2 regions of the Streptomyces sp. NBC_01571 genome follow, and region 1 is predicted to be linked to the other one. Evidence: predicted binding sites of a transcription regulator. Region 1 holds the regulator's gene; the other holds the start of a gene.
The links. The regulator HspR, encoded in region 1, represses chaperone genes until heat shock. The targets are predictions, from matches to a motif close to TTGAGNNNNNNNNNCTCAA.

Region 1 (15,765 bases):
ATCACCTCCACGCCGGACCTCGTCACCGCCGTACGGTCGGCGAAGCAGTTCCTGACGTACGTGGCCTCGGGACCGTTCCAGTACGCCGTGGCCGAGGCGCTCGCGCTGCCGGACACGTACTTCGAGGCTTTCCGTACGGACCTGCGGGCCAAGCGGGACGTGCTGGCCGCCGGGCTCACGGCGGCGGGGTTCGAGGTCTTCCGGCCGGCCGGAACGTACTTCGTCACCACCGACATCCGCCCGCTCGGCGAGAGCGACGGCTTCGCCTTCTGCCGCGCGCTGCCGGAGCGCGCCGGGGTGGTCGCCATCCCGAACGCGGTCTTCTACGACCACCGGGAGGAGGGCGCACCCTTCGTGCGCTTCGCGTTCTGCAAGCGGACCGAGGTCCTGGAAGAGGCCGCCCGGCGGCTCCGGGCGGCCCGGTAGCACGCGGAGCGCGGCTCCCGCGGACGACGCGCCGAAGCGGGGAAAACCGCACCCGCGCGGACGCGCAACGTTCGCAAACGCCCCGTAAGGGACGCAGAGTTCGGGTGTGACCCACGCCAGTACCCTTCCGGCCCCCGCCGTCCAGAAGTCAGGTGACGGGGACCGCGCCCGCGCGGCGCGGTCCAGGCGGAGCGTGCCCGCCGTCGTGTACGCGCTGGGGCTGTTCGTCCTGGCCCGGCTCGTCGGTGTCCTGGTGCTCGCCGGGACCGCCCGGGCCAACGGCAAGCACGCACTCGCCCTCCTCGGACGCTCCTGGGACTCCCTCTGGTACCTGGGAATCGCGGCGCACGGCTACGTACGCGCCCAGCACTTCAGACCCACCGTCGTCCACAGCGACCTGGCGTTCTTCCCGCTGTACCCGGGGCTCGTCCGGGCCGTCACGGAGGTGACCCCGCTGAGCGGGGGCGCGGCGGGCCTGCTGGTGTCCTGGCTGGCCGCGGCGACCGCCGCGTGCGGGATCTACGCGATCGGGGCCCGGCTGCACGGCCGCGCGGTCGGCACCGCGCTCGTCCTGCTCTGGGGCCTGCTCCCGCACTCGGTGGTGCTCTCCCTCGCGTACACCGAGTCCGTGCTCACCGCCTTCGCCGCCTGGTCCCTGTACGCGGTGCTCACCGGGAGCTGGCTGTGGGCCGGCGCGCTGGCGGCGCTCGCGGGCCTGTCCCGGCCGAACGGCTTCGCGGTCGCCGCGGCGGTCCTCGCGGCGGCGGCCTGCGAGGTCTGGCGGCGGCGCGGCCGGAAAGTTCCCCACAGCCTGTGGACGGGCGCCGCGCTCGCGCCGCTCGGCTGGTGCGGCTACGTGCTGTGGGTGGGCCGCCGCCGGGGCGATCCGCTCGGCGGGTACTTCGAGGTGCAGCGGCTGTGGGGCTCGCGCTTCGACTTCGGCGTGGGCGCGCTGCGCTTCGTCAAGCACCTGCTGCTCCGCGGGGACCGCTTCGTGTTCCCCATGTCGCTGGTGATCGTGGCGGTGGCCGTGCTGCTGTACGCGCTGCTGATCGCGGACCGGGCCCCGCTGCCGCTGCTCGTCCACAGCGGTGTCCTGCTGCTGATCGCGCTCGGCGGCGCCGGGTTCTTCGAGTGCAAGCCGCGCTTCCTGCTGCCCGCGTTCCCGCTGCTGCTGCCGATGGCCCGGGCACTGGTGCGGACGGCAAGAGCCCGGCCCTGGCACGCCGTCCTGGTGGTCGGCGCCCTGGCCGGGCTCTCGTTCGCCTACGGCGCGTATCTCGTCGTCATCGCGCACACGCCGCTGTAGAACCTGGCGGAAAACCAGCGGGAGGACTACTCGTCGTCGTCCTCGGGCTTGTCCGCCTCGTTCACTTCCTGCTCCAGGCCGAGCTGCTCGACGAGCCACTTGTCGAACTCGATGGCGGCCCGCACCCAGCTGACCGTCGACGACACGAAGTGTTCGAGGGCGACGCCGGTGCCGATCAGCATCTGCGCCTCGCCGATCAGGCGGACGGTGCCGTCGTCGTGCGTGTGGGTGTAGACCTTCGGCCACAGCGTGCGACGGTTCCAGTCGTCGATCGACTCCAGCAGCGTCGGCTTCTCGTCGATCTGGTGCGGCCGGTCGTAGAACGTCCGCACCGAGAAGACCTGCTGGTCACCCTCGCCGCGGAACATGAAGTACGTACGGAACTCCTCCCACGGCGCCGCGAGGTCACCCTCGTCGTCGACGACGTACTTCAGCTCCATCTGGTCGAGGAGCTGCTTCACGAGGTCCTGATCCGGGACGACGGGGCCCGCCGGTCCGCCGGGCTGCGGCTCGGGCTGGCCCCCGAAATTCGGAATCGAGGACGGGTCGATGCTCACCGTGTATTTCCCTTCGTACGGATACCGCCATCCTCCCCCATCCGGGGCGGGGAGTGGCAACCCCTGACGGGGCCTGTCGGCCGGGGCGGCATGATCTCGTCACCGGCGACCGGGGCGGAACCCGTCGTCACGGGGGCGCGGGGCCCGGTACGGGCGGCTTCCGGCCCGCGGCGGCGGGGCGGGGGCGGGGTGTCGTCCGCGCTCTGTCCGACGCCCGATCCGTTCACAACCGTGACCGGGCGGGTGTCCGGTACGAGGGCGGGAGCCACCCGCCCTCGGCCGTCCCAGCCATCCGCGTCGGCTCGGGTACGGCTCCTTCGGGGCCTACCCGTGCCGAGCCGCCGCGCCCGCAGGCGTCACAGCGTCTTGCCGGTCGCGGGTCCCACGATCAGGCCGTCCCCGAAGGCGTCCACCCGGACCGTGTCGCCGTCCTTGACCTCGCCCGCCAGGATCTCCTTGGCGAGCCGGTCGCCGATCGCGGTCTGGACGAGGCGGCGCAGCGGCCGGGCGCCGTACGCCGGGTCGTTGCCCTCGGTCGCGAGCCAGGCCAGGGCCGGGTCGGTGACCTCCAGGGTGATCCGGCGCTGCGCCAGCCGCCGCGCGAGGCGCTCGATCTGGAGCCTGGCGATGCGCTCCAGCTCCTCCCTGTCGAGGGCGGAGAAGACCACGAGGTCGTCGAGCCGGTTGAGGAACTCCGGCTTGAAAGAGGCCCGGACGACCTCCAGAACCTGCTGCTTCTTCTCCTCCGCGGGGGTCAGCGGCTCCACCAGGAACTGGCTGCCCAGGTTCGAGGTGAGGATCAGGATGGTGTTGCGGAAGTCGACCGTCCGTCCCTGTCCGTCCGTCAGCCGCCCGTCGTCCAGCACCTGGAGGAGGATGTCGAAGACCTCCGGGTGCGCCTTCTCGACCTCGTCGAGCAGGATGACGCTGTACGGGCGCCGGCGCACGGCCTCCGTGAGCTGGCCGCCCTCCTCGTACCCGATGTAGCCGGGCGGGGCGCCGACCAGCCGGGCGACGCTGTGCTTCTCGCCGTACTCGCTCATGTCGATGCGGATCATGGCCCGCTCGTCGTCGAAGAGGAAGTCCGCGAGGGCCTTGGCGAGTTCGGTCTTGCCGACGCCGGTCGGGCCGAGGAAGAGGAAGGATCCGGTGGGCCGGTCCGGGTCGGCGATACCGGCGCGGGTGCGCCGTACGGCGTCGGAGACGGCCTGCACGGCCTCGCTCTGGCCGATCAGCCGGCGGCCCAGCTCCTCCTCCATGCGCAGCAGCTTCTGCGTCTCGCCCTCCAGGAGCCGCCCGGCGGGGATGCCCGTCCAGGAGCCCACGACGTCGGCGATGTCGTCCGGGCCGACCTCTTCCTTCACCATCGTGTCGCCGGCGGCTTCCTCCTCCGCCTCGGAGGCCTCCTCCAGGTCCCGCTCCAGGGTGGGGATCTCGCCGTAGAGCAGCTTGCTGGCGGTGTCGAAGTCGCCGTCGCGCTGGGCACGTTCGGCCTGGCCGCGCAGCTCGTCGAGCTTCTCCTTGAGCTCACCGACGCGGTTGAGGGACTGCTTCTCCTTCTCCCAGCGGGCGGTCAGCCCCCGCAGCTCCTCCTCCCTGTCGGCGAGGTCGCGGCGCAGCTTCTCCAGACGCTCCTTGCTGGCGGCGTCCGTCTCCTTGCTGAGCGCGAGTTCCTCCATCTTCAGCCGGTCCACGGAGCGCTGGAGTTCGTCGATCTCGACGGGTGAGGAGTCGATCTCCATGCGCAGCCGGGACGCGGCCTCGTCGACGAGGTCGATGGCCTTGTCGGGCAGGAAGCGGGAGGTGATGTAGCGGTCGGAGAGGGTCGCGGCGGCCACCAGCGCGCTGTCCGCGATCACGACCTTGTGGTGGGCCTCGTAGCGCCCCTTGAGTCCGCGCAGGATCGCGATGGTGTCCTCGACACTCGGCTCGGCGACCAGGACCTGCTGGAAGCGGCGCTCCAGGGCGGGGTCCTTCTCGATCCGCTCGCGGTACTCGTCGAGGGTCGTGGCGCCGACCATCCGCAGCTCACCCCGGGCGAGCATGGGCTTGAGCATGTTGCCCGCGTCCATCGAGGAGTCGCCGCCGGCGCCCGCGCCCACCACCGTGTGCAGCTCGTCGATGAAGGTGATGACCTGCCCGTCGGAGTCCTTGATCTCGGCGAGGACGGTCTTGAGCCGCTCCTCGAACTCGCCCCGGTATTTCGCCCCGGCCACCATGGCGCCGAGGTCGAGCGAGACGAGCCGCTTGTCCTTGAGGGACTCGGGCACGTCGCCCTTCACGATCCGCTGGGCGAGGCCCTCCACGACGGCGGTCTTGCCGACGCCGGGCTCGCCGATGAGGACGGGGTTGTTCTTGGTGCGCCGGGACAGCACCTGCACGACCCGGCGGATCTCCTGGTCCCGGCCGATGACCGGGTCGAGCTTGCCGTCGCGCGCGGCGGCCGTGAAGTCCGTACCGAACTTTTCGAGTGCCTTGTACTGGCCCTCGGGATCCGGGGTCGTCACCCGGCGCCCTCCCCTGGTCTTCTGGAACGCCTCCAGCAGCTTCTTCGCACTGGCGCCCTGCTGCGAGAGTACGTCCCCGCTCCGGCCGCCCTTCGCGGCGATGCCGATGAGCAGGTGTTCGGTGGACAGGTAGTCGTCGCCGAGTTCCTTGGCCTTGTCGGCCGCTTCGGCGATGACGGCGAGCAGCTCGCGGTTGGGCTGCGGCGGCGCGACGGTGGACCCGGTCACGCTGGGCAGGGCGGCCAGCACACGCTCGGCGGCGGCCCGCACGGAGGCCTGGTCGGCGTCGACGGCGGCCAGCAGATCGATGATGTTCTCGTTGTCCTGCCCCCCGAGCAGCGCGAGCAGCAGGTGTGCGGGGGTCAGGTCCGGGTGCCCCTCGGACACGGCCCGGGTGGTGGCCGCGTTGATCGCGTCCCGGCTCCTGTTGGTCAGCTCGGCGTCCACGTTCGCGTTCTCCTCCTGTGCACGGACTTCCTGAACGGACTCTCTGTACGGACTTCGCGTACGGACCTTCCCGTACGGACTGACTCAGTCAGCGTACACAAAGTTGAGTCTATTCCACTCAAGGTGAGGCCGGGGGGACTTACGTCGGAACGGTCGGGTTACCTTTCGGACCATGGCCGCATATCCGGTGGACCCGCACGATCCCGATCCCGCCTACCTCGCCTTCTGGCGGGAGCGGCACCTGTGCACGCTGACCACGCTCCGGGCGGACGGCAGCCCGCACGTCGTTCCCGTCGGGGTCACCTACGATCCACAGGCCGGTCTGGCCCGGGTCATCGCCGGCGGGTCCAGCGCGAAGGTGGGGCACGTGACGGCCGCCGGGGCCGACGGCGCCCGGGTCGCGGTGTGCCAGGTGGACGGACGGCGGTGGGCGACGCTGGAGGGGCGCGCGACCGTCTCCGCCGAACCGTCGCGCGTCGCGGAGGCGGAACGGCGGTACGCGGAGCGGTATGGGAGGACCCCCTCACCCAACCCGGCCCGGGTGGTGATCGAGATCAGACTGACCTCGGCGCTGGGGCGCGGCTGATTCCGCCGCCCGCCCGGTTCCGGCCTTCGTGAATGAGGCCGCACCCGGGGGACGAGCCTCGGATACCAGGATCTTTCGCCCAAAACTGCAGCGGCGTCACCGTGTTCAGGTCACGGTGACGCCGCTGCGGGGGGAAGTACCTGCGCGATCTACTACGACGGGGGAATCGCGTCAGGCACTGCGGGGGGTGGCTGAGATGGTCCTTACATCCGGGGCTTCCGGCTCGGCCAGCTGGTGGTCACGCTGATCGAGGTTCACAAAGATCATTCCGTACCTGATGGCACATCGCACGGGCTGCGGCGCGCCGCGCGGGCGTCGCAGACACCGGTACGCCCGTACGTCCTCCTCCTCGTCCCGGGTGACGACGACCGGCTCTCCGAACACGGTCACCATCAGCGAGTCACCGGTGTGCGGGATCGCTGTCGCCAGGTCGATGAAGTGCCAGCCGGAGCGGTAGGCGGTTGCCATCTCGCGACGGAAGGAGCGGTCGTCGGGGGGCGTCGTCACGTCAACTCCCGGAGCCGTCATCCGCCGCCGGAGTCACAACCACGTCGTCCGCGGCTGGCGCCGGCCAGTGACTGTCCGCCAGTACATTGTCCGTGGCCACCGCCGGCCAGTGACTGTCCGCCAGTACGTCGGCCTTCGTCTCGGAGAGGCCGCCCAGAGCTCCGAATGCCACCATGGCGGAGAAGGCGGCGACAAGCACCGAGCGAAGCATTTTGTTACGCATAGTCGGCTTCGTCCTCACTTGAAAGTCCCGTCTTCCCCCGTCGAATAAGACGATGGCTCATTCGGGCACGTCGTGGCCACATAATCGATGCATCATGTTCCTGCACGTTCAGGACCCTGGGGGGTGGACTTTTGGCAACGAATCAGACTAATGCGACACATCCCCACGGTGTGACCCAGTTGTGCGAGGACGGAGGCCGTCTCTACGCGAACGCGCTGCGCACAGGACGAATCGCGCGCGAGGACGCGGAGCCCGCCCCCTGCTTGGTGGAACTGGCACTCCTCCACCCCGATCCCGATGACGCGAACTGGCTGCGCCCGGTGCCCCCTTCGGTGGCCCTGGCCCAGCGACTCAACCCCATAGAGCGCGAGATCACCGAACGCAGGCGTCTCTCGATCGAGTTGAGTGACGCTTTTGAGCCGTTCATGGCTCTCAGCGTCCAAGGAGCGACGCTCACCCACTCCATCACAGTGCTGGAGGGCGGCGACCGTATCAACGCGGCGCTGAACCTGGCGACCTCCCAGTGCCAGCACGAGATGCTCACGATCCAGCCGAGCGACCGCGGCTCCGAGCGCAGCCTCCTCCAGGGGCTGGAACGCGACCGGCCGCTGATCGAACGTGGTGTGAAGATCCGGACGCTCTATCAGCACACAGCCCGCTACAGTCCCGACAAACTGGCCTACGTGGCACAGCTGTCCGACGGCAAGGTCGAGTACCGCACCATCGACGAGCTGGTGGAGCGCCTCATCGTCTGCGACGAGAGCGTCGCCTTCATCCCCACCCGCGACGACCAGCAAGTCGCCCTGGAACTGCGCCATCCGGGACTCGTCCGCTACCTGATCAAGGTCTTCGAGTTCATCTGGGGCCGCGCCGTCCCGCTCACCGCCGGCGCGCCCTACGAGACCGCCCCGGGCGGCATCACCAACATCCAGCACTCCATCGCCAAACTCCTGGTGGAGGGCCACGTCGACGAGGCCATCGCCCGCCGTCTCGGCATGAACGTCCGCACCTGCCGCGCCCACGTCGCCAAACTGGCCACCGCGCTCGGCAGCGGCAGCCGGGCACAACTCGGCTATCTCATCGCCCAGTCGGGGATTCTGGACCAGGAGCACTGAACGGCAGCAGCTCCGGGGAGCGCGGCGGCCCATCGAGCCCCGCCTGCGCGATCCGGACGCCCAACTGCGTACGGCTCGCCGCTCCCAGGGTTTCCGAGAGGCGTGCGATGTGCGCCCGGCACGTCCGCACGCTGATCCCCAGCCGCTCCGCGACCACCGCGTCCTGGTGCCCCTCGGCGAGCAGCGCCGCGATCGAACGCTCGCGATGGGTGATGCCGTCGATGCCGGTCTCCGGGAGCGGGGCGGCGAGCGGGATCGCCAGCCGCCACAGCCGCTCGAAGACCGTCACCAGGTAGTCGACCAGCGCCGGGTGCCGCAGCTCCAGCGCGATCGTGCGGTCGTCGTTGGCCGGGATGAACGCCACCTTGCGGTCGAAGAGGATGAGCCGCTCGACCACCTCGTCGAGCGTCCGGGCCTCCGCCGCGCCGCCCATCATCTCCATGTAGTTGTGCAGGCCCTGGCCGTGCCGCGCCACATGCGTGTACAGGTCCCGCATCCGCACACCCCGCCGTCGCATCTCCAGCGCCCGGTGCAGGCCCTCCGACAGCTCGTCCTCGCGGCGGATGCCGCCCGGCTGCACCGTCAGCACCTCGCTGGTGCACGCCTCGGTCGCCTCGTCCATCGCGGCCCGGATCCTGGGCAGTCCGTCCAGGACGCGGATCGCCACCCCCTCGGTCTGCGCCTGCACGCGCCCGCCGAGCCCGGCGTACCACTCGAACGCCGCCACCGCGCCGCCCACCCGCGCCTGGCTCGCGCTGACCTCCTCGTACACACCCCGGATCAGCCGCGTCATGACCTCCTGCGGCGAGGTCGGCACCAGCCACCCCATGTCGTCGGGGTCCGGGTGCAGCAGCGCCAACTCGACCAGGCAGGGCACCGCCTCGGCGTCACCGCGCGGCACCCGCCCGCGCCGCACGGCCCGGGAGTACACCCGGTCCCCGGCGTCGCACAGTCGGTCAGCGCCGTGCGGATGCCTGTCCGCCCCGTGCCCGGCCATCTCCCACCCCTGGCTCCAACCTCCGGCTCCAGCAACCTCCGTGATGCGACGCTGCGCACCGTCCACGGCGGAGCACTTCCGCACTGCGGACCCCGTGGCCCGCGTCTTCCGCAGCGCAACTATGCGCGGCCCCGACCGCCATCGCAACACGGGCGCGCCCCCCGCGCGCCCCCTCTCGCCCGTATACGTCCGGAAATTCCCCCACCTCCGCACGGCACCCTGCAACAACATGACGGTGCCTCCGCTGCACCCCGCGCCGCCGGGGCCGACGCCGTGCCCGGCCGTGGCCGCGACCACCGCGACGCGACCCCGGTCCAGGACACCCACCCGGGGGTGACCGGCGGTCCGCCGGAGGTGACGGTGGAGCTCACCAGCGAGGCGTCAGGAACGGCCTGGAGGGCCCGTGGGTCGGTTACGGGGCTCGCGCTGGAGGCAACCGTGGCAACGCGTACGCGGGGCGCGCTCAGCCACGCCCGGGGCCGGATCGCCTCTCCGCTCAGGAGGCCCTCAACGGGCCCTCGGGGACGGCGACTTCGGCGCGGATCACCCCCGCGGTGGGACGGAACGCACCCGCCGGGGCACCGCCCGCGAGGGACCCGTCTCAGACAGCCGTGGCCCAGCTCCTGAGCAGCGCCTCCCGGGCTGCCCGCCAGGGTGTGACACCGTCGCCCTCGACGCTCCCCCACTCCAACAGCCGCGCCACGTCCGCCGTGCCGTCGACGAAGCGGTTCAACAGGTCAAGCGACAGTTCGTACTCGGACTGCACATAGCCCCCGACGGCCGCCGTGTACACCGTCAGTTCGGCCTTCTCCTCGTCCGTGCGGACGTGGAGTTCGAACGCGGGCGGCGCCTCACCGCCGCCCGTCGCCACGTCGAGGACCGTGTCCATCACGCTGTTCACCAGCCACCGGGTACTGGAGCGCACCTGCGCGTCGTGCACGGTGACCGCACGCACGTCCCGCCACGCCCAGAAGCCCTTCTGGTCGGTGCCCACGGCCTCCAGGCCCTCGGGAGTGAGCCGTACCCCGCGCCCGTTCCCCGCGGGCTCGGCACCCACGTACACGCTCTCCTCGGTGATCCAGAACAGGCCGATCATGGCCACGGGCGCCTCCAGTACGAACGCATCGAGCACGGTCTCCCGGTGAGACCCCGACCGGCCCGGAACGGTTCACCCGGGCCGTGAAAGACGTACGCGCGGGAGCCCCGGCCCGGGGCTCCCGCGCGTAGGTCGCAGGACAGGTACGGCTACTTGATGCCGGCCGCCGCACAGGCCGACTTGTACTTGGCCGTGCAGATCTCGCTGAGGCGGTAGATGTTGTCCTGGAGCACCGTTTCCTTGATGTTGTCCTTGGTGAGGGCGACCACGGGCACGAGCTGGGCCGGGATCTTCTGGGCCGTGGGGCTGTCGACCTTGTCCCGGGTCAGCGCGTCGAACTCGATCCCGCGGCCCTGGACCTTCGCCACGGCCATCTCGGCGGCGGCGGTGGCCTCCTGCGGGTACGACTTGTAGACGCTCATGTACTGCTCACCCAGGAGGATCCGCTGCACCGCGTCGAGCTCGGCGTCCTGGCCCGTGACCGGCGGCACCTTGTTGACACCCATGGTCTTCATCGCGTCGATGACCCCGCCCGCGAGGCCGTCGTTGGCGGAGTAGACGCCGGCGATGTTGCTGAGGCCGATGGCCGAGATGGCCTTCTCCATGTTGGACTTGGCCTGGGCCGGGTCCCAGTCCTTGGTGTCGTACTTCTGGGCGATCTCGACCTTGCCGTCGAGCACGGACATGGCGCCCGCCTTGAACTGCGCCGCGTTCGGGTCGGTGGGCGCGCCGTTCATCATCACGATCTGCTTCGTGGCGGTGTTGGTGCCGAGGGCCTTCAGGAGTTCCTTGCCCTGCACCTCGCCGACGAGCTCGTTGTCGAAGGAGATGTACGCGTCGATCGGGCCCTCGGCCAGCCGGTCGTAGGCGATGACGGGGATACCCGCTGCCTTGGCCTTGCGCACACCGCTCGCGATGGCCTTGGAGTCGACCGCGTCCACGAGGAGGACGTCGACCTTGTCGTCCACCAACTGCTGGAGCTGGGCGTTCTGCTTGCTCGCGCTCTGCTCGGCGTTGAGGTGGATAACCTCGCCCTTGCCGTTGGTCAGCTTTTTGACCTGCTCATTGATGATCGGGTAGTCGAACTTCTCGTAACGCGTGTTCGCCTTCTCGGGGAGAAGGAGACCCACCTTGATGTCGTCGCCCTTGGTCGGGCTCGCCTTGGAGTCGCTGCCGCCGATCCCGTCGACGACCCCGCAGCCGGCGAGGGAGACGGCGATCGCGGACGAGGCCAGGGCTATGGCCGTACGACGAAGCCGGGTGTTACGAGTGTTCACATCAGGTGCCTTCCGGGCGAGGTAGCTGCATTGCGACCCAGGTGGCTGAAAGCCAACGCGGCGATCACCTCAGCGTCAAGGAGTAACCACTTAACGAGATGGCAACAGCATTCTGTGTTCCCCAAGTGAACACGATGGGAAGAGGCTGTACCTCCACTTCCACGTAAGCCCTGCGGAGCACTTCGTTCCCACACACCTCGTGAGGACCGGACAACCCACGCCTCCGACCTGGAGACTTGAAGATGGCCGAGTATCACCGCAGCTCCGGACGGGCGAGCGCGAGCCCGGTCCGACGCGACGGAACGGCCCGCACCAGGGCCGAAGTGATCTGCGTCACTCGCCGACCCGTCCGTCGCGCACATCGCACAACTCCGGCCGCAATGACCGATTATGTCTCGCCGCCCACGAACGGCAGTCGACCTGAACGTCGTTTTCCGGGGCACATCGAAGAAAAACGGACCGTTAGGTCCAGGGCGCGGACTTGGCCGATTCGGCCCCCTTCCCGACCGCGTCCGCGGGACCGGTCCCTGGCAGAACGTCACCGTCCCCTGAGACGGTCCGTCACCCTCACCGTTCCCGACGGCAAACACACTTTCGCGTCGGCCACGCCGCAGCGGCCGGTTCCGCCGTCGTCGGGTTCGCCCGCGCCTGCGCGGACAACTCGCCCGCCCGGCAGGCCCCTTCGCCCGATGCCCCACGGTCTCCGGCAGCCGGCGCACGCGAAGGGGCCGGGAGGTGATCCACCTCCCGGCCCCTTCGACGCTCGGGGAACTACTCCGGCGACCGCTTCGGCCGCCACACCACCAGCGCGCTCGTCTGCTGGACCTCCTGGTACGGGACCAGGTCCCGCCGGTAGGAGGCGTGGACGGCGGCCTCGCGCTGCCGCATGGTCGCCGCCGCGCCGTCCAGGGCCGACTCCAGCTCCACGACACGGGACTGAAGCGCGGCGACCTGGTTCTCCAGCTCGATGATGCGTTTGATGCCGGCCAGGTTGATGCCCTCGTCCTGCGACAACTGCTGGACGGTGCGCAGCAGTTCGATGTCGCGGGCCGAGTAGCGCCGGCCGCGCCCGGGTGTGCGGTCCGGGGAGACCAGGCCGAGGCGGTCGTACTGGCGCAGGGTCTGCGGGTGCAGGCCGGAGAGCTGGGCCGCCACCGAGATGACGTAGACGGGGGTCTCCTCCGTCAGTTCATAGGGGTTTCGACGACGGCCGTCCATCTGCTCATGCTCCCTTCGCGGCCTGGAACAGCTCCGCCCGCGGGTCCTCGTCCGCGGTTGCCTCGCGATACGCCTCCAGGGCGTCACGCGCCTTGCCCGACACGTCCGTGGGGACCGCGACCTCGACGGTGACGAGGAGGTCGCCGCGGGTGCCGTCCTTGCGGACCGCGCCCTTGCCGCGGGCCCGCATCGTACGGCCGTTGGGCGTGCCCGGGGGCAGTTTCAGGGTGACCGGGGGGCCGCCCAGGGTCGGTACCCGCACCTCGCCGCCGAGTGCCGCCTCCGCGAAGGTGACGGGCACGGTGACGGTGAGGTTGTCGCCCTTGCGGCCGAAGACCGGGTGGGCGTCCACATGGACCGTGACGTACAGGTCGCCGGCCGGGCCGCCCCGTTCGCCCGGTGCGCCCTTGCCGCGCAGGCGGATGCGCTGGCTGTCCGAGACCCCGGCGGGGATGCGGACCTGCATCGTGCGCGAGGACTTGGCGCGGCCGCTGCCCTGGCAGATCTCGCAGGGGTGCTCCGCGATGAGCCCGCGGCCCTTGCAGTCGGGGCACGGGTCGGTGAGCGAGAAGCCGCCGCCCGAACCCCGCGCCACCTGGCCGGTGCCGACGCACGTCGGGCACACCCGGGGTGTGCCGTTCGCGTCGCCGGTGCCGGAGCAGGCCTTGCAGGGCGCCTGGGAGGTCATCCGCAGCGGGACCGTCGCGCCGTCCACCGCCTCGGTGAAGCTCAGCGTCACCTCGGTGTCGATGTCCTGGCCGCGCCGGGGCTGGGTCCGGGTGCCGGTGCCCGCGCCGCCGCGGTTGAACAGGCCCCCGAAGACGTCACCGATGCCGCCGCCGAAGCCGCCGGCCCCGCCGCCCGCGCCGCCCTGGGCGCCGCCTCCGAAGAGGTCGCCCAGGTCGAAGTTGAAGTTGCCGCCGCCCGCTCCGGGCCCCGGACGGAAGCCGCCGTTGCCGAAGAGGGCGCGTGCCTCGTCGTACTCCTTGCGCTTCTTGACGTCCCCGAGGATGTCGTTGGCCTCGGAGATCTCCTTGAAGCGCTCCTCGGCCTTGGCGTTGCCCTTGTTGGCGTCCGGGTGGAACTCGCGGGCGAGCTTCCGGTACGCCTTCTTGATCTCGGCCTCGGTGGCGTCCTTGGGGACGCCGAGGACCTTGTAGTAGTCCTTCTCGATGAAGTCCTTGGTGCTCATCCCCGACGTCCCTCCTTCCTCATCGTGTCAACGTCAGCCCTCGTCCGGGCCACCGCTCTCCTTGTCCTCGGCCGCCTCAGCCGTCGTGTCGTCGGACTTGACGGACTGCGCGCCCGGCTGGGGCTCGGCGACCGCCACCCGCGCGGGGCGGATGGTGCGCTCGCCGAAGCGATACCCGGGCTGCAGAATCGCCACGCACGTGGTCTCCGTGACGTCCGGAGCGTACGAGTGCATCAGGGCTTCGTGGATCATCGGGTCGAAGGGCTCGCCCTCCTTGCCGAACTGCTGAAGCCCCATCTTCGCCGCGACGGTCTCCAGCGACTCGGCCACCGACTTGAAACCGCCGACCAGTTCACCGTGTTCCCGCGCGCGGCCGATGTCGTCGAGGACGGGCAGGAGCTCGGTCAGAAGGTTCGCGATGGCGACCTCCTTGACCGCGATCCGGTCCCGCTCGACCCGGCGCCGGTAGTTCTGGTACTCGGCCTGGAGCCGCTGGAGGTCCGCGGTTCGCTCGCCGAGCGCCGTACGTACCTGGTCCAGCTGCGCCGTCAGACCGGCGGTCTGTGCTGCGGCTGATGCGTCCCCGGCCGGGGACGCCCCCTCCGCGGAGGGGGCGTCCTTCGGCTCGGCGTCGTCAGGGGTGGCGCCGGAGGGGACGTCAGGCTTCTCTTCGAAACCCGGGGTCTCCTCCGTCACGCGGCACCGTCCTTGCGGTCCTCGTCGACGATCTCGGCGTCCACGACGTCGTCCTCGGCCCTGGCCTGCTCGGCACCCTCGGCGCCGGCGCCCGCCTGCGCGGCCTGGGCGTCGGCGTACATGGCCTGGCCCAGCTTCTGAGAGACGGCCGCGACCTTCTCGGTGGCCGTACGGATCTCGGCGGTGTCCTCGCCCTTGAGCGCGGCCTTCAGCTCCTCGACGGACGCCTCGACCTCGGTCTTGACGTCACCGGGGACCTTGTCCTCGTTGTCCTTGAGGAACTTCTCCGTCTGGTAGACGAGCTGCTCGCCCTGGTTGCGGGACTCGGCGGCCTCGCGGCGGGCGTGGTCCTCCTCCGCGTACTTCTCGGCCTCTTCGCGCATCCGGTTGACCTCGTCCTTCGGCAGCGAGGAGCCACCGGTGACGGTCATCTTCTGCTCCTTGCCCGTGCCCAGGTCCTTCGCGGTCACGTGCATGATGCCGTTGGCGTCGATGTCGAAGGCGACCTCGATCTGCGGGACGCCGCGGGGCGCCGGCGGCAGACCGGTCAGCTCGAACATCCCGAGCTTCTTGTTGTACGCCGCGATCTCGCGCTCGCCCTGGTAGACCTGGATCTGGACGGACGGCTGGTTGTCCTCGGCGGTGGTGAAGATCTCGGACCGCTTGGTCGGGATCGTCGTGTTCCGCTCGATGAGCTTCGTCATGATGCCGCCCTTGGTCTCGATACCGAGGGACAGCGGGGTCACGTCGAGGAGCAGGACGTCCTTGACCTCACCCTTGAGGACACCGGCCTGCAGGGCGGCGCCGATGGCGACGACCTCGTCCGGGTTGACACCCTTGTTGGCCTCGTTGCCGCCGGTCAGCTCCTTGACGAGCTCGGCGACGGCCGGCATACGGGTGGAGCCACCGACGAGAACGACGTGGTCGATCTCGGACAGGTTGATGCCCGCGTCCTTGATGACGTTGTGGAACGGCGTCTTGCAGCGCTCCAGAAGGTCGGCCGTGAGCTGCTGGAACTGGGCGCGCGTGAGCTTCTCGTCCAGGTGCAGCGGGCCCTCGGCGGAGGCCGTGATGTAGGGCAGGTTGATCGAGGTCTCGGTGGACGAGGACAGCTCGATCTTGGCCTTCTCCGCGGCCTCACGGAGGCGCTGGAGGGCCATCTTGTCCTTGGCGAGGTCCACGCCGTGACCGGACTTGAACTGCTGCACCAGGTAGTCGACGACCCGCTGGTCCCAGTCGTCACCACCGAGGTGGTTGTCGCCGTTCGTGGCCTTCACCTCGACGACGCCGTCGCCGATCTCCAGGAGGGACACGTCGAAGGTGCCGCCACCGAGGTCGAAGACGAGGATCGTCTGGTCGTCCTTGTCCAGGCCGTACGCGAGCGCGGCGGCCGTGGGCTCGTTGACGATACGCAGGACGTTCAGGCCCGCGATCTCGCCGGCCTCCTTCGTCGCCTGACGCTCGGAGTCGTTGAAGTACGCCGGAACGGTGATGACCGCGTCCGTGACCTTCTCACCCAGGTAGGCCTCGGCATCGCGCTTCAGCTTCTGCAGGATGAAGGCGCTCATCTGCTGCGGGTTGAAGTGCTTCCCGTCGAGCTCGATCTTCCAGT
Region 2 (15,765 bases), 1.2 Mb from region 1:
CGGCTTGGAGTGCGGGCGCTCGACACGGTCCTGGATCCACTTGCGCTGCTTCGGGTCCTGGATGTGCATGAACTCGATGCCGGTGGTGCGGCAGTACGAGTCGCGCAGCACGCCGAGGATGTCGCGCAGCTTCATCATCGACTTGCCGGAGAAGCCGCCGACCGCGAACTCGCGCTCCAGGTCCCACAGGGTGAGGCCGTGCTCGGTGATGTCGAGGTCGGGGTGCTTGCGCTGGCGGTACTCCAGCGGGTCGGTGTCGGCCATGACGTGGCCGCGGACCCGGTAGGAGTGGATCAGCTCGAAGACGCGGGCGGCCTTGGTGACGTCGTCGTCGTGGCTGGCGTCGATGTCCTTGAGCCAGCGGACCGGCTCGTAGGGGATGCGCAGCGCCTCGAAGATCTCGTCGAAGAAGCCGTTCTCGCCGAGGAGGAGGTTGGCGACGATGCGGAGGAACTCGCCGGAGGCGGCGCCCTGGATCACCCGGTGGTCGTAGGTCGACGTGAGCGTCATGACCTTCGAGATGCCGAGCTTGTTCAGGGTGTCCTGGGAGGTGCCCTGGAACTCCGCCGGGTAGTCCATGGAGCCGACGCCCATGATGACCGACTGGCCGGGCATCAGGCGGGGGACCGAGTGGACGGTGCCGAGGCCGCCGGGGTTGGTCAGGGAGACCGTGACGCCGGTGAAGTCGTCCATCGTCAGCTTGCCGTCGCGGGCGCGGCGGACGATGTCCTCGTAGGCCTGCCAGAACTCGAAGAAGTTCAGCGTCTCGGCCTTCTTGATGCCGGCGACGACGAGCTGGCGGTCACCGTTCGGCTTCACCAGGTCGATGGCGAGACCGAAGTTGACGTGCTCCGGCTTGACCAGGGTCGGCTTGCCGTCCTTCTCCGCGAAGGAGTGGTTCATGGACGGCATGGCCTTGATGGCCTGCACCATCGCGTAGCCGATGAGGTGGGTGAAGGAGATCTTCCCGCCCCGGGCGCGCTTCAGGTGGTTGTTGATGACGATGCGGTTGTCGAAGAGCAGCTTCACCGGGACCGCGCGCACGGACGTGGCCGTGGGCACCTCGATCGAGGCGTTCATGTTCTTCGCGACCGCGGCGGCGGGGCCGCGCAGCGTCACGAACTCGGGACCGGCAGGGGCCTCGGTCGCGGGCGCGGCCGGCGGCTTCGCGGCGGCCGGAGCGGCCTTCGCGGGAGCCGGGGCCGCGGCGGCGGGCTTCGGCGCGGCGGCCGGAGCGGGCGCCGGGGCCGCAGGAGCCGCCGGAGCGGCCTGGGCCGGTGCCTGGGGCGCCGCAGGGGCTGCCGGCGCGGCAGGCGCGGACACAGCCGTCGTGGTGGTCCCTGCGGCCCCCGCGGCCGCAGTACCCGCCGGAGCCGAGGCGGCCGGAGCCCCTGGCTTGTAGTCGGCGAAGAAGTCCCACCAGGCTCGGTCTACAGAATTCGGGTCCTGGAGGTACTGCTGATAGATCTCGTCGACGAGCCACTCATTGGGACCGAACGCAGCCGCGGGGTTCTTCCCGGCTTGGTCTTCGGTCGAGATGCTCGAGTTACTGGGGGACTGTGGCGACACGGCGGCAACCGCCCTCTTCCGCTTCACAAGGTGATGGACAGCGGAAATAAAGGCTACGCCTCCCTGGACGGGAAGGTCAGGCCGGGCCCGTCCAACGTCGCGCAAGTCACATCGGAAAGCGTGTTTCGGTGAGGGAAATGGCGGGAAACAAGCGAGGTTCCGGACCGGAATGGGTACGTCGATCCGGGGTCGCGGCACGACTCACGCAGCCCTCTGCCTGATCACACGTGTCCACGAGCGCCGGACACGGATGGATCTTGTGGCTCCGGTTCGAACTTTACGTCAACTTGGCAGAGAGGGGAGGCCCGGAAGGGTGACCTGGATCCGGCAGCCCCGCTGGGATTCGGCCACGCCGATCCGGCCGCCGTGCAGATCGACCGCCCAGCGGGCGATGGCGAGCCCCAGGCCCGTACCGCCGTCGCTGCCGGGCCCGTGCGGCGACGGCACCCCGCCGCGGTTGAACCGCTCGAAGACGCGGTGCCACTCCGACTGCGGAATACCGGGGCCCTCGTCCAGGACCTCCAGGGCCAGCGACTCGGGGAGGTCGCCCCGGCGGGCCTTGACGGTGACCCGGCCGTGCGGCGGGCTGTGCTTGACCGCGTTGTCGATGAGATTGGCGACGACCTGGTGGATCCGCTCCGGGTCGGCGTGCGCGGTCAGTTCCGGCGGGGAGACGTCGAGGTGCAGGTGGACGTCGGTACGGGTGTGGCTGCCGGAGCCCGAGGCGAGTCCCCCGCGCGCGGAGGCGACCATGTTGGCCTCCTTCAGTACGCCCGACAGGTACGGCCACACCTCGAAACGCCGCTTCCGCAGCGGTACGACGCCGTTGTCCAGCCGGGAGAGGTCCAGCAGCGTCTCGACCAGCCGGCCCAGCCGCTCCGTCTGCTTCAGGGCCGTACGCATCGTCTCGGGGTCGGCGGCGGAGACGCCGTCCACGACGTTCTCCAGGACCGCGCGCAGGGCCGCGATGGGGGTGCGCAGCTCGTGCGAGACATTCGCCACGAGTTCCTTGCGCTGGCGGTCCTGGGCCTCCAGCTCGTCGGCCATGAGGTTGATCGTCTGGGCCAGGTCGCCCAGCTCGTCGCGGCGGCTGTCGCTGACCCGGCGCGTGTAGTCGCCGTGCGAGATGGACCGGGCGACCGTGTTCATCTCGTCCAGCGGCGCGGTGAGCGAATGCGCCACGAACTGCGTTATCAGGAGGGTGGCGATCATCGAGAAGACCGTGATGAAGCGCAGTTCCGTCTCGGTGCGCACCGCGATCATCAGCAGACCGGTGGTGATGAAGACCGAGACCACGACCAGCGTGCCCAGCTTCGTCTTGATCGAGAAGGGGCGCACGGAGCCCCAGGGCCCGGCGTTCCCGCGCTCTCCCGGTCCGCTCATGAGATCAGCCCCCTCAGACAGGTCCTCGCGCGGGCCCCGCTCAGGGAGTCGGGGTCTCCAGCGCATAGCCCACACCGTGCACGGTGCGGATCCGCTCGGCGCCGATCTTCCGGCGCAGCGCCTTGATGTGGCTGTCCACGGTCCGGGTTCCCGAGGCGTCCGCCCAGTCCCAGACCTCGGCCAGCAACTGCTCGCGGGAGAGTACCGCGCGCGGCGTGTTGGCGAGGCAGACCAGCAGGTCGAACTCGGTGGGGGTGAGGTGCACGTCCTCCGAACGCACCCGCACCCGGCGCTGAGCGTGGTCGATCTCCAGCTCGCCGAGGCGCAGGATGCCGCTGCGCGGCGTCGAGGCCGCCACCACGGCCCGCTCGACCCGGCGCAGCAGGACGTGCACGCGCGCGGCCAGCTCCCGCATCGAGAACGGCTTCGTCATGTAGTCGTCGGCGCCCACGCCGAGACCGACCAGCATGTCGGTCTCGTCGTCGCGCGCGGTGAGCATCAGCACCGGTACCGGACGCTGGGCCTGGACCCGTCGGCACACCTCCAGGCCGTCGAAGCCGGGCAGCATGATGTCGAGGATCAGCAGGTCCGGCTGCCAGGCCTCCGCGGTGTCGACGGCGGCCGGTCCGTCGCCCGCGGTTTGCACGAGGAACCCTTCGGCTCGCAGACGGGCCGCGATGGCGTCGACGATCGTCGGGTCGTCCTCGACCACCAGCACCCGGCGCTGAGCGCCCGGCGTCGCCGCCGTGCCGTTGTGGGATGTGTGGGTCTGCTCCATCGCCCGCCCCTGATGTGTGCTTTCCGGAATCCGTGGGGTGATCCCATGACTGCGCTTGACGCTTGAATGATCCGCGCCAGGGGAGCAGCGTAAGGGCAGTCGGCTGCGCTCGGCTATCCAGGCCCTGTCGCGAGGTGGACGACGTCCGGAACGCCCCGGGCAACCGGGATCTCTTCGGTACGCACCCGTCGGAATCCGGCATTCCGCAAGCTTCCTTCAAATTTGGGAGAGGGCTGGGCCGACCACACGGCGAGCACCCCGCCGGGTCTCAACACCCGCGCGCAGTCCGCGAGTCCGGACGGTCCGTACAGGCTGTGGTTGTCCTCCGTGACGGTCCAGTCGGGGCCGTTGTCGATGTCCAGGCAGAGCGCGTCGTACGTGGCGGATGTCTCACGGAGGTGAGCGGACAGATCGGCCTGCACGATCTCGGTGCGCGGGTCGGCCAACGCCCGCGCGGAGAGCCGGGCCAGCGGACCGTCACGGTGCCAGTCGACGATGGCCCGCTCGCGCTCGACGACGGTGATGCGCCCCCAGCGCCGGTCCGCCGCCGCGTGGGCGAGCGAGAACCCGACGCCGAGCCCGCCGATCAGCACGTCCGGCTCCGGGCGCCCGTCGAGGGCGTCGTACGCGGCGTCGACGAGGAGCCGCTCCGAGCGGCCGTCCGAGGTGTCCATCAGGAAGCACCCGTTGGCGATGATCTGCAGCAGTGCGCCGTGGCGCCGCAACACGACCTCGCCGTACGGGCCTTCCCTGCGGTCGATGACTACGGGGGTGTCGTACGGAGCCGTCATGGCTCCCATCCTGGCAGTGCCCGCGGACGTGCGGAGGGGGAGATCCTCGGCCGCGCGGCGTGATCGATCCTCGGGTGCGCCGCCCACGCTGACGCCCCGGGTGCCCGGGTGCCTGGCTGTCCGGGCGCACGCCACGCGGGGTCCGCCCGGCGACAGCCGGTGCCGCCCGGCTGTCCTTCATACATACGGCCATGCATACGGCCATACATGCGGCCCTGCGTATGGCGACGGCCTCGGCCGCTCGTGCGGTCGCCGTTCCCGGCTGTGGGGTTGCTGTGAATCGCCCCGCGGGTGGCGTCGGTCATAGACAGTGACGCGCGGGACACCCAAGGCTGGGTGGCGACGGAAGGAGCCCTCCACCTTGGACCGGAGCACGACCGCGGCGGCCACGGCCTCCCCGTCCGACGTCACGCCCGAGAACCCGGAAGCGGGCACGTCCGTGCTGGACGGCATGCCGCGACAGCGCGGCGACGCGGTCACGGACCCATCCGCGCCCCGCCCGTCCGCCTCCCGCACCCACCCCCGTGCCCATGCCCTAGCCCGGACGCGCGCGCTACGGCCCTGGCGACTGCTCCCCACCCCCACCGGCACGCCCTTCACCTTCGGATACGCGGCCGTCCTCGCCGTCGTCTCGGTGACCGCCGACCACGCCGCACCCTCTCTCGTCCACGCGCTGCAGCAGGGTTCCAGTACGGACGTGGCGCATCTCGTGCGCCATCCGGTGCTCGTGCTGCTGGCCAGCGCGCTGTGGATCGCGGGCGGCATCGCGTCGATGTACGCGGCCGGGTTCGTGCTCGTACTGACCGCGCTGGAACGGCGCATAGGGGGGCTGCGGGCGGCGGGTGTCTTCCTGCTCGGTCACGTCGTGGCCACGCTGGCCACCGAGGTGCCCGTCGGTCTCTCGGTACTGGCGGGACACCTTCCCGGCAGTTCCCTGCACCGTCTCGACTACGGCATCAGCTTCGGTGTCGCCGCGAGCGTCGGTGCCCTCGCCGGGCTGCTGACGCCATGGCTGCGCTGGCCGGTGCTGATCGGCTTCGCGGGGGTGCTGATCGGCGACCTGATCGCGTTCAGGGACCCGATGACCGACTGGGGACACCTGCTGTCGCTGGCGGTCGGGGTCTCGACCTGGCCGCTGGTACGGCGCAGGCACCGGGCCGGCGCCGGCGGGGGCGGAGGCCGAGGCGCGGGCGACCCCGCCGTCCGGCCGGTCCAGACCTCCGGCACTGTCGCCGCCTAGGGTCGCCGTCCCCCCAGGGGGATGCCCCGCGCGGGAACAGGGCGCCTCATGAGGTGGTTCTTGCGGTAGACCCCGGCCGGGTGCAGTCCCGGCGGACCCGTCGACACCTCGAAGACGACGCTGACCTGCGCGGATGCCCGTCGTCCCGAGGGGTGGCCGAGTGATCGCTCAGAGCGAACAAGCCCCGGGGAACAATCGGGGACTCACATGCATTGAGTCGGTGTAGCTCAACTTGACTGCCGAAGGGAAGATCATGGCTTCGACGTCCACATCGCTCACCCTGCCCGTGCTGCCGCTCGACGACGAGGTCGTGCTGCCCGGGATGGTGGTTCCGCTGGACCTGAACGACGCCGATGTGCGCGCCGCGGTGGAGGCGGCCCAGGCCGCCGCGCGGTCGGAGCCCGGCAAGCCGCGGGTCCTGCTGGTGCCACGCATCGACGGGGCGTACCCGAGCACCGGTGTGCTCGGCACCGTCGAGCAGGTCGGCCGACTGGCCGACGGCGACCCGGGCGCGCTGATCCGCGGCCGTGGACGCGTGAAGATCGGTGCCGGCACGACCGGTCCCGGTGCCGCCCTGTGGGTCGAGGGCACCCAGGTCGACGAGACCGTGCCCGACCCGCTGCCCGGCCACGTCACCGAACTGGTCAAGGAGTACAAGGCCCTCGCCACCAGCTGGCTGCGCAAGCGCGCCGCCTGGCAGGTCGTGGACCGCGTACAGGCCATCGACGACGTGTCCGCGCTCGCCGACAACTCCGGTTACTCCCCGTTCCTGAGCACCGAGCAGAAGGTCACGCTGCTGGAGACCGCCGACCCGGTGGCCCGGCTGAAGCTCGCCACCGAGCAGCTGCGCGAGCACCTCGCCGAGCAGGACGTGGCCGAGTCCATCGCCAAGGACGTCCAGGAGGGCGTCGACAAGCAGCAGCGCGAGTTCCTGCTGCGGCGCCAGCTGGAGGCCGTCCGCAAGGAGCTGCGCGAGCTGAACGGCGACGCCAAGGAGGGCGAGGAGTCCGACGACTACCGGACCCGCGTCGAGGCCGCCGACCTCCCCGAGAAGGTCCGCGAGGCCGCGCTCAAGGAGGTCGACAAGCTGGAGCGGTCCAGTGACCAGTCGCCCGAGGGCTCCTGGATCCGGACCTGGCTCGACACGGTGCTGGAGCTGCCGTGGAACGAGCGGACCGACGACAGCGGTGCGTACGACATCCAGGGCGCCAAGGCCGTTCTGGACGCCGAGCACGCCGGACTCGACGACGTGAAGGAACGCATCACCGAGTACCTCGCCGTGCGCAAGCGGCGTTCCGAGCGCGGGCTCGGTGTGGTCGGCGGGCGGCGCGGCGGTGCCGTGCTCGCGCTGGTCGGACCGCCCGGCGTCGGCAAGACCTCGCTCGGCGAGTCCGTCGCGCACGCCATGGGCCGGAAGTTCGTCCGGGTCGCCCTGGGCGGCGTCCGGGACGAGGCCGAGATCCGCGGCCACCGTCGTACGTACGTCGGCGCCCTGCCCGGCCGCATCGTCCGCGCCATCAAGGAGGCCGGGTCCATGAACCCGGTGGTCCTGCTGGACGAGATCGACAAGGTGGGTTCCGACTTCCGGGGCGACCCGGCCGCGGCCCTGCTGGAGGTCCTCGACCCCGCGCAGAACCACACCTTCCGGGACCACTACCTGGAGGTCGAGCTCGACCTCAGCGACGTGGTGTTCCTGGCGACGGCCAACGTGCTCGAAGCCATCCCGGAGGCCCTGCTCGACCGTATGGAGCTGGTCAGGCTCGACGGGTACACCGAGGACGAGAAGGTGGTCATCGCCCGTGACCACCTGCTGCAGCGGCAGCTGGAGCGGGCGGGTCTGGCGAAGGACGAGGTCACGCTCGACGAGAGCGCGCTGCGCAAGCTCGCCGGGGAGTACACCCGGGAAGCGGGCGTCCGCAACCTGGAGCGGGCCGTCGCCCGGCTGCTCCGCAAGATCGCGGCACAGCACGAACTCGGCGAGCGGGAACTGCCGTTCACGGTGACCGACGCCGACCTGCGCGGGCTCCTCGGACGGCCGCACCACGTGCCCGAGTCGGCCCAGGACCCGGCCGAGCGCCGTACCGCGGTGCCCGGTGTCGCCACCGGTCTGGCGGTCACGGGCGCGGGCGGTGACGTCCTCTACGTGGAGGCGTCGCTCGCCGACCCGGAGACGGGCGCGGCGGGTCTGACCCTGACCGGTCAGCTGGGTGACGTGATGAAGGAGTCGGCGCAGATCGCGCTGAGCTTCCTGCGGTCGCACGGAGCCGAGCTGGAACTGCCGGTCGGCGACCTGAAGGACCGGGGCGTGCACATCCACTTCCCGGCGGGCGCCGTTCCCAAGGACGGTCCGAGCGCGGGCGTCACCATGACGACCGCCCTCGCCTCGCTGCTCAGCGGACGGCCGGTCCGTACGGACGTGGCGATGACCGGCGAGGTCTCGCTGACCGGCCGGGTGCTGCCGATCGGCGGCGTCAAGCAGAAGCTGCTGGCCGCCCACCGGGCCGGGGTGACGACGGTCGTGATCCCGAAGCGCAACGAGCCCGACCTGGACGACGTCCCCGCCGAGGTCCTGGAGAAGCTCGACGTCCACGCCGTCACGGACGTCCGGCAGGTGCTGGAGCTGGCGCTGACCCCGGCGACCAGCGGTGCGACCCCGGAGGTGTCGGTGGCGGCGTGACGGACGCCGCCGGTACGTCCGGACGGGTAAGGCCCGGGCCCGTGAGGGAGCCCGGGCCTTCCCCTGTCCCGGCGGTCACCCGTTGGCGAGCGCCTGCACCCGGTCGAGCGCGCCGTTGAACCTGTCGTGGTCACCGACCGTCGGTCCCGACGACGTGTACTGCCACATCGTGTAGAGGGACCAGCCGGCCGGAAGCGTGCCGGGGTCGGAGGCGTAGCGGGCGATCCACAGCGGGTCGGCGGCGGCGAATCCGCCGTAGTTCCCGGTGCAGTCGCTCCACCAGCTGGTGGCCGTGTAGATCACGGCGTCCCGCCCCGTGCGCGCCCTGTACTGGGCGAGGAAGGAGCTGATCCAGCTGACCATCGCGCTCTGCGTCTTGCCGTAGCAGGCGGCGCCGTACGGGTTCCACTCGATGTCGAGCACGCCCGGCAGCGTCCTGCCGTCACGGGACCAGCCGCCGCCGTGGTCCACGAAGTAGTTGGCCTGGGTGGCGCCGGTCGTCGTGTCCGGGGTCGCGAAGTGATAGGCGCCCCGGATCATGCCGACGTCGTACGAGCCGTTGTACTGCTGGGCGAAGTAGGGGTTGGTGTAGTACGTCCCCTCGGTCGCCTTGGTGTAGGCCCACCTGACCCCGCTGCTCCACAGGGTCGACCAGGCGACGTTTCCCTGATGGCCACTGACGTCCACGCCCTCCGTCTGGGTGGCGTCACCCGTGCTCGGCGTGCCGCTCCGGCCGTCGTGCGCGAGGACGCCCATGCCCAGATGGGCGGAACCGCGGGCCGGGGCGGGGTCGGAGGCGGTGGGGGAGGAGGGGGTGACGCCCCGTACGGGCGCGGCCGGGAGTGCGGGCGACGCCTGGGCCGGAGGAGCGAGGAGGAGGGGGAGGAAGAGCGCGGAGAGGGCTGCGAGCAGCGTCCAGGCCCTGGACAGGCGCCCCGGTGGGGGCGTGGTGCGGCTTCCGGATCCGTGCGCGGGCATGTCGTGCCTCCGAGGGGATCGGTGGTGCACGGTGGGGGGAACACTGGCGGACCGACGGCATCGCCCCCGACGCCCGTGGGGGCCAAGTCCTCGTCGACTTGTTGATGGCGTGCGCATGCCAGTATTTGTCTGTCAGAGAAGCTAGGCACGGGGAAGGCCGCGGGGAAGAGGGCCCGGAGGCTGCCGTTGGTCTATGCCTGCGAAATACTGGCGGAGCTGCGGCAACGGCGACTTTTGGCAGAAACTTTCAGGATCGGGAAACCGGGTCAGGGGTGCTGACGTGCACGAGGGCGCAAACGGCGACGGGCGTCGTGTCGAATCCGAGGCGTCGGAAAATGGTGTGGACCAGGAATTCCCGGCGCTGGAGCGGGAGTTGACCGTGTTCCTGCGACGCGCCCGGGCCAATTCCGGTGAGATGGCCCGCGAGGTGCACCCGGATCTGGAGTCCTCGGCGTACGGACTCCTCTTCCGTCTGGAGGAGTGCGGCCGCCAGCGCGCCACGGAACTGGCCGCCTACATCGGGGTCGGCAAGGCCACGATGTCCCGCCAGCTCCGCGCCCTGGAGGAGCTCGGCCTCGTCGCCCGCGAGCCCGACCCGGCCGACGGCCGCGCCTGGCTCGTCCACCTCACCGAGGGGGGCCGGGACCGCTTCCGCCGGGTCCGGGAAGCGAGACGGGCACGGTACGTCCGCGAGCTGGCCGGCTGGGACCCGCACGAGGTCGCCGAACTCGCCCGGCTGCTGCACCAGCTGAACCAGGGCATGGAGAAGTAACGGTCGCTCCGCGGGTGGACCAGGGCCCGCAGGTGCCGCGTTGCTCCGCGGGTGGTCGTCCGTCCCGTGGGTGCCGTCCTGTTCCGTGGGTGCCGCTCTGTTCCGTGGGTGGTCCGCCTCCGGGTGGGTGGCGTGTTGTCTCCCGGGCGCCCCGCCACGTGGGCACGTCCGCCATCTGTGGGCTGCAGGGCGTCCCGTGGGTACCGCGCTGCTCCATGGGCTCCCTGCCCGGATCGGCGGACGGTCCGCCGTCTCGTGGGGGTCCGCCGTCCAGCGGCCGGTCCGCGGCCGGTCCGCGACGCCGCGCACGTGAGGAACCCGGCGGGCGCCCCCGGCGGGCCCCCGCGACGGTTCGCCGACCCCGAAGCTCGGGCGCGCCGTCCGTCGCGTCGCGCGGCGGGCCGTCCCGCGCGCGGCGCCCCCGTTCAGTACTCCACGAACACCACCGTCGCGTCGTCGTGCGTCTTGCTCCGGCGCAGACGCACCCGGTTCTCCGCGTCGTCGCGCTCCAGCGTCCGTACGCGGTCGACGAGAGCCTGCCCGCCCTCCTTGCGGAGGAGGGTGAACAGCTCGCGCCAGTCGCCCTCCTCGAACTTCTCGACCCAGCGGGTCGCGCCGTCCGTGAGGGCGGCCAGCGCGCGCACCTCCGCACGCGGCAGCACGCCCGTCACGGCCCGCGCCGCCACCGACGGATCCGCCGCCGCCGTGAAGAAGCCCCCCTCCCTGTTGCGGACCGTCGCGTCGGCGATCGCGTCCGTGGCGAGCCAGGCGCGCGGGACCAGGTCGAGGCGGCCGTCCAGGACCGGTGTCACCTCCCCGGCGGGGGACTCCAGCAGCAGGGCCGAGTCCGACAGGACCAGGTACTCGACCAGTTCGGCGGACCACCGTGCGACCACCACGGTTGCCTGCGGCGTACGCGGGTGAGAAAGGTCACAGGAGCCGGCGTGGGCCTCGGCGGTGCGCCGGATAGCCCGGGAAAGGATCTCCGACAGGGGTAGATCCCGGCGGAAAACGGACAGTTCGGTCAGGGATCCGCCGAGCCGCGCCGAGAACCAGGCGACGGAATGAAGACATCCGTCGTCGCCGGGCGGGGGCGTCACGCCGTCGAGGAGGACCAGTGAACCCCCCTGTCCCGAGGCCGGAAGCCCGACCGCTGCGAAGTCCTCATTGGGGCGGCCCGGGTCGCCCGGTTCGGAAACGAGTTCGGTGCGCATCCAGCCAGTCTGCACGAGCTCTTCACAAGGTCCACGAAAGGCTGGCAACGGGCGCCGAACGGGTACGGACCCGCAGCTCAGCCGCCTGGTTTGGCATGGAATGATCGACTCCGGGAACGCGTGGCGGCGAATACTGCCAAAGCCCGCCGCCGACGTCCAACCGGCCCGCCGCGCAAGGGGGGCGCACGCGCCAGAGGAACTTGCCCGCCAACTCCCGTCCGGGGTTCACTCCTTCGGGTGGCGGGTCAGATGATGCGGGACCACTGCCCACCGGCACTGGGAGGGTCGGGAGCCGATGGGGGGTACCCCCTGCACACGCCGAGTCGAAGGCGTGCGGAGGGCGGACACCTTCATTGACGGAGCGTCACCCGGGCCCTTGGGTACACGAGTCAGGAATGCGAGCACCGGTGCAGAAGATGCGGTCTCGGCGCACAGGCAGGCAGTCGGCCCCCGAGGGGGGCGCGGAACGCACGCCGGGGGCCGCGGGGGACACCTCCGCGGGCAAGGGCCGCGCCGCTCACGTGCGCAATCGGCTGATCGTCGCCGTGGCGGTCGTCGCGGCCGCCATCGCCGGCGCCGGCGCCCCCACGGTCATGGCGGCCTCCGAGCAACTCAACGACTCCCAGAACCTGGTGACGCTCGCGCAGCGGACCCAGGAGGCGCTGACGCTCGCCCACGCGCTGGCTGACGAGCGCGACGACGTCACCACGTACATCGCCGCGGGCCGCCCCAAGTCCAAGGCCCCCTCCGAGCAGCGCAGCGCCCGGGTCGACCGGCAGGTCACGGAGCTGCGGGCGGACGAGGACGCGCCCGCCGTGCTGCTGAACGACCTGGACGGCATCGGCACGGTCCGCAGAGCGGCGCTCACCGGCAAGAGCGGCGCTCTCGAGACCCACGACGCCTACTCGGCCGTCATCACCGAACTGCACGGCCTCGCCGAGGACCTGGCCGAGCGGCTCCCGCCCCGGGCGGGCTCCGACGCGCACTCCCTCGCCGAGCTCGACTCCGCCGTCCAGCAGTCCGCCGCCGCCCGCGGACTGCTCCTCGCCGCCCTCAGCATCCCGCGCACGACACGGACGGTCATCGACCCGCTGACCGGCCTGCCGACCACCACGAACAGCTCGTCGGACGCCGGCACCAAGCAGCGCGACGCGCTCAGCGCCGCCGCCCAGCAGGCCGGGCTGCGCTCGGAGGCGGCCCTCGCCGACTTCCGCGAGACCGCGCCCAAGGCCGCCAGGGACTCCTACGACTCGACGGTCACCGGTCCGGACGTCACCGCCGCCGACAAGTACCTCGCCGGTCTCACCGACCAGCCCACGTTCTCCGACGACGAGCTCGACACCAGCACGAAGAAGGCGGACGCCGCGCTCTCCGCCCGGGTCGAGCTGATGCGCGGCGCGGAGGCCTCCCTCTACGACCACCGCACCAAGGACCTCGAACTGCTGCGGGACGACGACGTCACCGCGCTGGAGGTCCGGATCGCCGTGATCGGCGCCCTGCTGCTGGTCGCGGTCGGCGTCTCGATGGCGATGGCCCGCACGCTCACCCGGCCGCTGGCCGTGCTGCGGATCGGGTCGGCCCGCCTCGCCGCCGACCCGGGAGCCGGGGAACCGGTCAGGTTCACCGGCCGCGACGACGAGTTCGCCCAGGTCGTCCGTTCCGTCAACGCGCTGCACGCGCACGCCGCCGGGCTGCACGAGCGGCTCACCACGCTCGAGGCGGACCGCAAGCACCTCGTGGGACAGCGCCGGCTGATGGCCGACGAACGCGACCGGCTGCGGGCCGAACTCGCACAGGCCGCCTCCCACTTGGAGCAGGTGCGCGGCACCATCCACGGGACCTTCGTCAACCTCGCGCTGCGCACCCTCGGCCTGGTCGAGCGGCAACTCGGTGTCATCGAGGGGCTGGAGGAGCGCGAGCAGGACCCGGAGCGTCTCGGCACGCTCTTCAAGCTGGACCACTTCGCCACCGTCATGCGGCGCCACAGCGAGAACCTCCTGGTCCTCGCCGGGCACGAGCACGTCCAGCACCACGCGGGCCCGGTCCCGCTGGTCGACGTCGTGCGCGCCGCGGTCAGCGAGATCGAGCGGTACGAGCGGGTCCGTATCGCCGCCCTGCCGCCGCACGCCCACCTCGCCGGCTACGCCGCGGACGACCTCTCGCACCTGCTGGCCGAACTCATGGAGAACGCCTCGTCGTTCTCGCCGCCCGACCTCCCCGTCGAGGTCTCCGGCTGGCTCCTGGAGAACGGCGAGGTGATGCTCTCCGTGCAGGACGAGGGCATCGGGATGGCCGCCGAGCGGATGACCCAGCTCAACACCCGCCTCTCCGCATTCGACCCGGACGACGCGTACGACCAGGAGAGCGGGGACGGACTCGGGCTCGGCCTGTACGTGGTGGCGCGGCTCGCCCACCGGCACGGCGTACGCGTACAGCTGCGCGAGCAGAAGCAGGGCGGGACCGCCGCGGTGGTCGTCCTCCCGAAGGCGCTGCTGTCCGCGTCCCCCGCCGGCACGGTGCCCTCGACCACCCCGGTCCCCGGCGCCGCCCCCACGGTGACCCTCCCGGGGGCCGCCGCCGAGGTCAACTCCAACGTCCTGCGCGGACGTTCGGCCCTCAAGGCGGCCGTCCCCGCCGCTCCGGCCGGGGACGAGGACCCCTTGATAGCCGCGGCGGAAGAGGCCGTACGCGACGCCGGGGCGCAGGATTCGCCCGTACCCGGTCAGACGGCCTCCGAGACCACGATGGTCCTGGCGCCGGTGCCGCCGGCCGACGCGCCGGTACCGCCGCCGCGCGGCCCGGTCACGCGGACGGACGGACCGACGGTGCCCACGGACGGTCGCGCGACGACTCCGGCGGACGGTCCCGCGGCGGCGGCGGACGGACCCGGCGCGGCCACGGCGGCTCCCGCCCCGCACACCGTGCCCTCCGCCCGGACCGCCGGCGACCCCTACGCCATCGGACCCGACGTCCACGACCGCGCACCGGACGACGAGCCGGAGCGGGTCACCGACAAGGGCCTGCCCAAGCGCACACCGAAGATCTCCGCGCCCGCGCCTGCCCCCCGGGCGCGTGCCGGCGGGGTGGACGCCGAGGCGCTGCGGCGCAGGCTCGGCGGCTTCCACCGGGGTGCGACGGAGGGCCGCCGCGACGTCGAGGCGGAGATCGCCGAACAGACGGCACAGACACGCACCCCCGGCGCGCCGGACGGCCCGGCCACCGCACCGCACTTGGCACCGGACGCAGTAGACGCATCGGGGGGCACAGTCGAGGAGGCAAGCAGTTGACCGCGCCCAGTACCTTCGGTCTGAGCAGTGAAGCCCGCAATCTGCACTGGCTGCTGACCAACCTCGTCGAGGAGGTGCCGGGACTGCTGTCGGTCGCGGTCGTCTCCTCCGACGGCCTGCTGCTGCTCTCCTCCGACCCCGGCAGGAACGCGGAGGCCCGCACCGGGACGGAGCAGCGCCCCACCGGCCCCAAGGGGTCCGCCGCCGACCTCGCCACCATCGTCTCCGGCATCGGCAGTCTGACCATCGGCGCCGCGAAGCTGATGGAGGCGGGCGGCGTCAAACAGACCATGGTCGCGATGGACGACGGCAGTCTTTTCGTGATGTCGATCAGCGACGGCTCGCTGCTCGGTGTGCACGGCGCCCCGGACTGCGACATGAGCGTGGTGGCGTACCACATGGCGCTCTTCGTCGGCCGCGCCGGCCATGTGCTGACCCCCGAACTCCGCAGCGAACTGCGCCAGTCACTAGAAGCCAAGCCGACGGGGAGTGCCCAGTGAGTTCTTCCTCCGCGCCCAAGCTCCCCGTACGCGGCGGCGACCGCAAACCCGCCCGGGTCCGCCCATACTCGCTCACCGGTGGCCGTACCCGCTTCGGGCACGTGCTGCTCGTCGAGACCTTCGTGGCGGCGCTCGACGCCCCCGAGGAGCGCAGGGAACTGACGAACGGGTCGCTCGAGACCCGGGTGATGCCCGAGATGCGGGCCATCGTCGAACTCTGCCGCCGGATGCGTACGGTGGCCGAGATCGCCGCCCTCCTCAGGATGCCGCTGGGCGTGGTCCGCGTGCTCCTGAGTGACCTGGCGGACCAGGGAAAGATCCGCGTGTACGGAACAGGTCACGGCCCGGGACAGCCGGACCGCGCTCTGCTGGAAAGGGTGCTGAATGGACTCCGTCGTCTCTGAGGGCGCGCCGCGAACCGCCTTCCCCGCCACGGCTCCGATGCCACTGGCCCCGGTGCCGCTGTCCGGGGCGGAGTCCGACGAGAACCTCCAGGCCTGGCAGACGGACCGCAGCCGCGCTCCGATCGCCACCAAGATCGTGGTCGCGGGCGGTTTCGGCGTGGGCAAGACCACG

Region 2: a site for HspR is predicted at 5,974-5,992, ahead of lon (endopeptidase La). Genes of this name have one in related genera too.

What each region holds. Positions count from the first base shown of each region.
Region 1 is NZ_JAPEPZ010000001.1:5,595,192-5,610,956, reverse strand. It holds gene OHB41_RS25265 (pyridoxal phosphate-dependent aminotransferase) at 1-426, shown strand, start outside; gene OHB41_RS25260 (glycosyltransferase family 39 protein) at 533-1,735, shown strand; gene OHB41_RS25255 (YbjN domain-containing protein) at 1,762-2,292, opposite strand; gene clpB (ATP-dependent chaperone ClpB) at 2,649-5,246, opposite strand; gene OHB41_RS25245 (pyridoxamine 5'-phosphate oxidase family protein) at 5,419-5,832, shown strand; gene OHB41_RS25240 (Rieske (2Fe-2S) protein) at 6,004-6,300, opposite strand; gene OHB41_RS25235 (helix-turn-helix domain-containing protein) at 6,694-7,677, shown strand; gene OHB41_RS25230 (helix-turn-helix transcriptional regulator) at 7,640-8,674, opposite strand; gene OHB41_RS25225 (hypothetical protein) at 9,276-9,806, opposite strand; gene OHB41_RS25220 (substrate-binding domain-containing protein) at 9,920-11,047, opposite strand; gene OHB41_RS25215 (heat shock protein transcriptional repressor HspR) at 11,819-12,265, opposite strand; gene dnaJ (molecular chaperone DnaJ) at 12,270-13,457, opposite strand; gene grpE (nucleotide exchange factor GrpE) at 13,491-14,153, opposite strand; gene dnaK (molecular chaperone DnaK) at 14,150-15,765, opposite strand, start outside.
Region 2 is NZ_JAPEPZ010000001.1:6,761,701-6,777,465, forward strand. It holds gene OHB41_RS30620 (multifunctional oxoglutarate decarboxylase/oxoglutarate dehydrogenase thiamine pyrophosphate-binding subunit/dihydrolipoyllysine-residue succinyltransferase subunit) at 1-1,569, opposite strand, end outside; gene OHB41_RS30625 (HAMP domain-containing sensor histidine kinase) at 1,852-2,952, opposite strand; gene OHB41_RS30630 (response regulator transcription factor) at 2,993-3,730, opposite strand; gene OHB41_RS30635 (spermidine synthase family protein) at 3,844-4,521, opposite strand; gene OHB41_RS30640 (rhomboid-like protein) at 4,883-5,761, shown strand; gene lon (endopeptidase La) at 6,015-8,438, shown strand; gene OHB41_RS30650 (lysozyme) at 8,514-9,416, opposite strand; gene OHB41_RS30655 (MarR family winged helix-turn-helix transcriptional regulator) at 9,697-10,188, shown strand; gene OHB41_RS30660 (protein phosphatase 2C domain-containing protein) at 10,614-11,402, opposite strand; gene OHB41_RS30665 (sensor histidine kinase) at 11,798-14,689, shown strand; gene OHB41_RS30670 (roadblock/LC7 domain-containing protein) at 14,686-15,189, shown strand; gene OHB41_RS30675 (DUF742 domain-containing protein) at 15,186-15,593, shown strand; gene OHB41_RS30680 (GTP-binding protein) at 15,574-15,765, shown strand, end outside.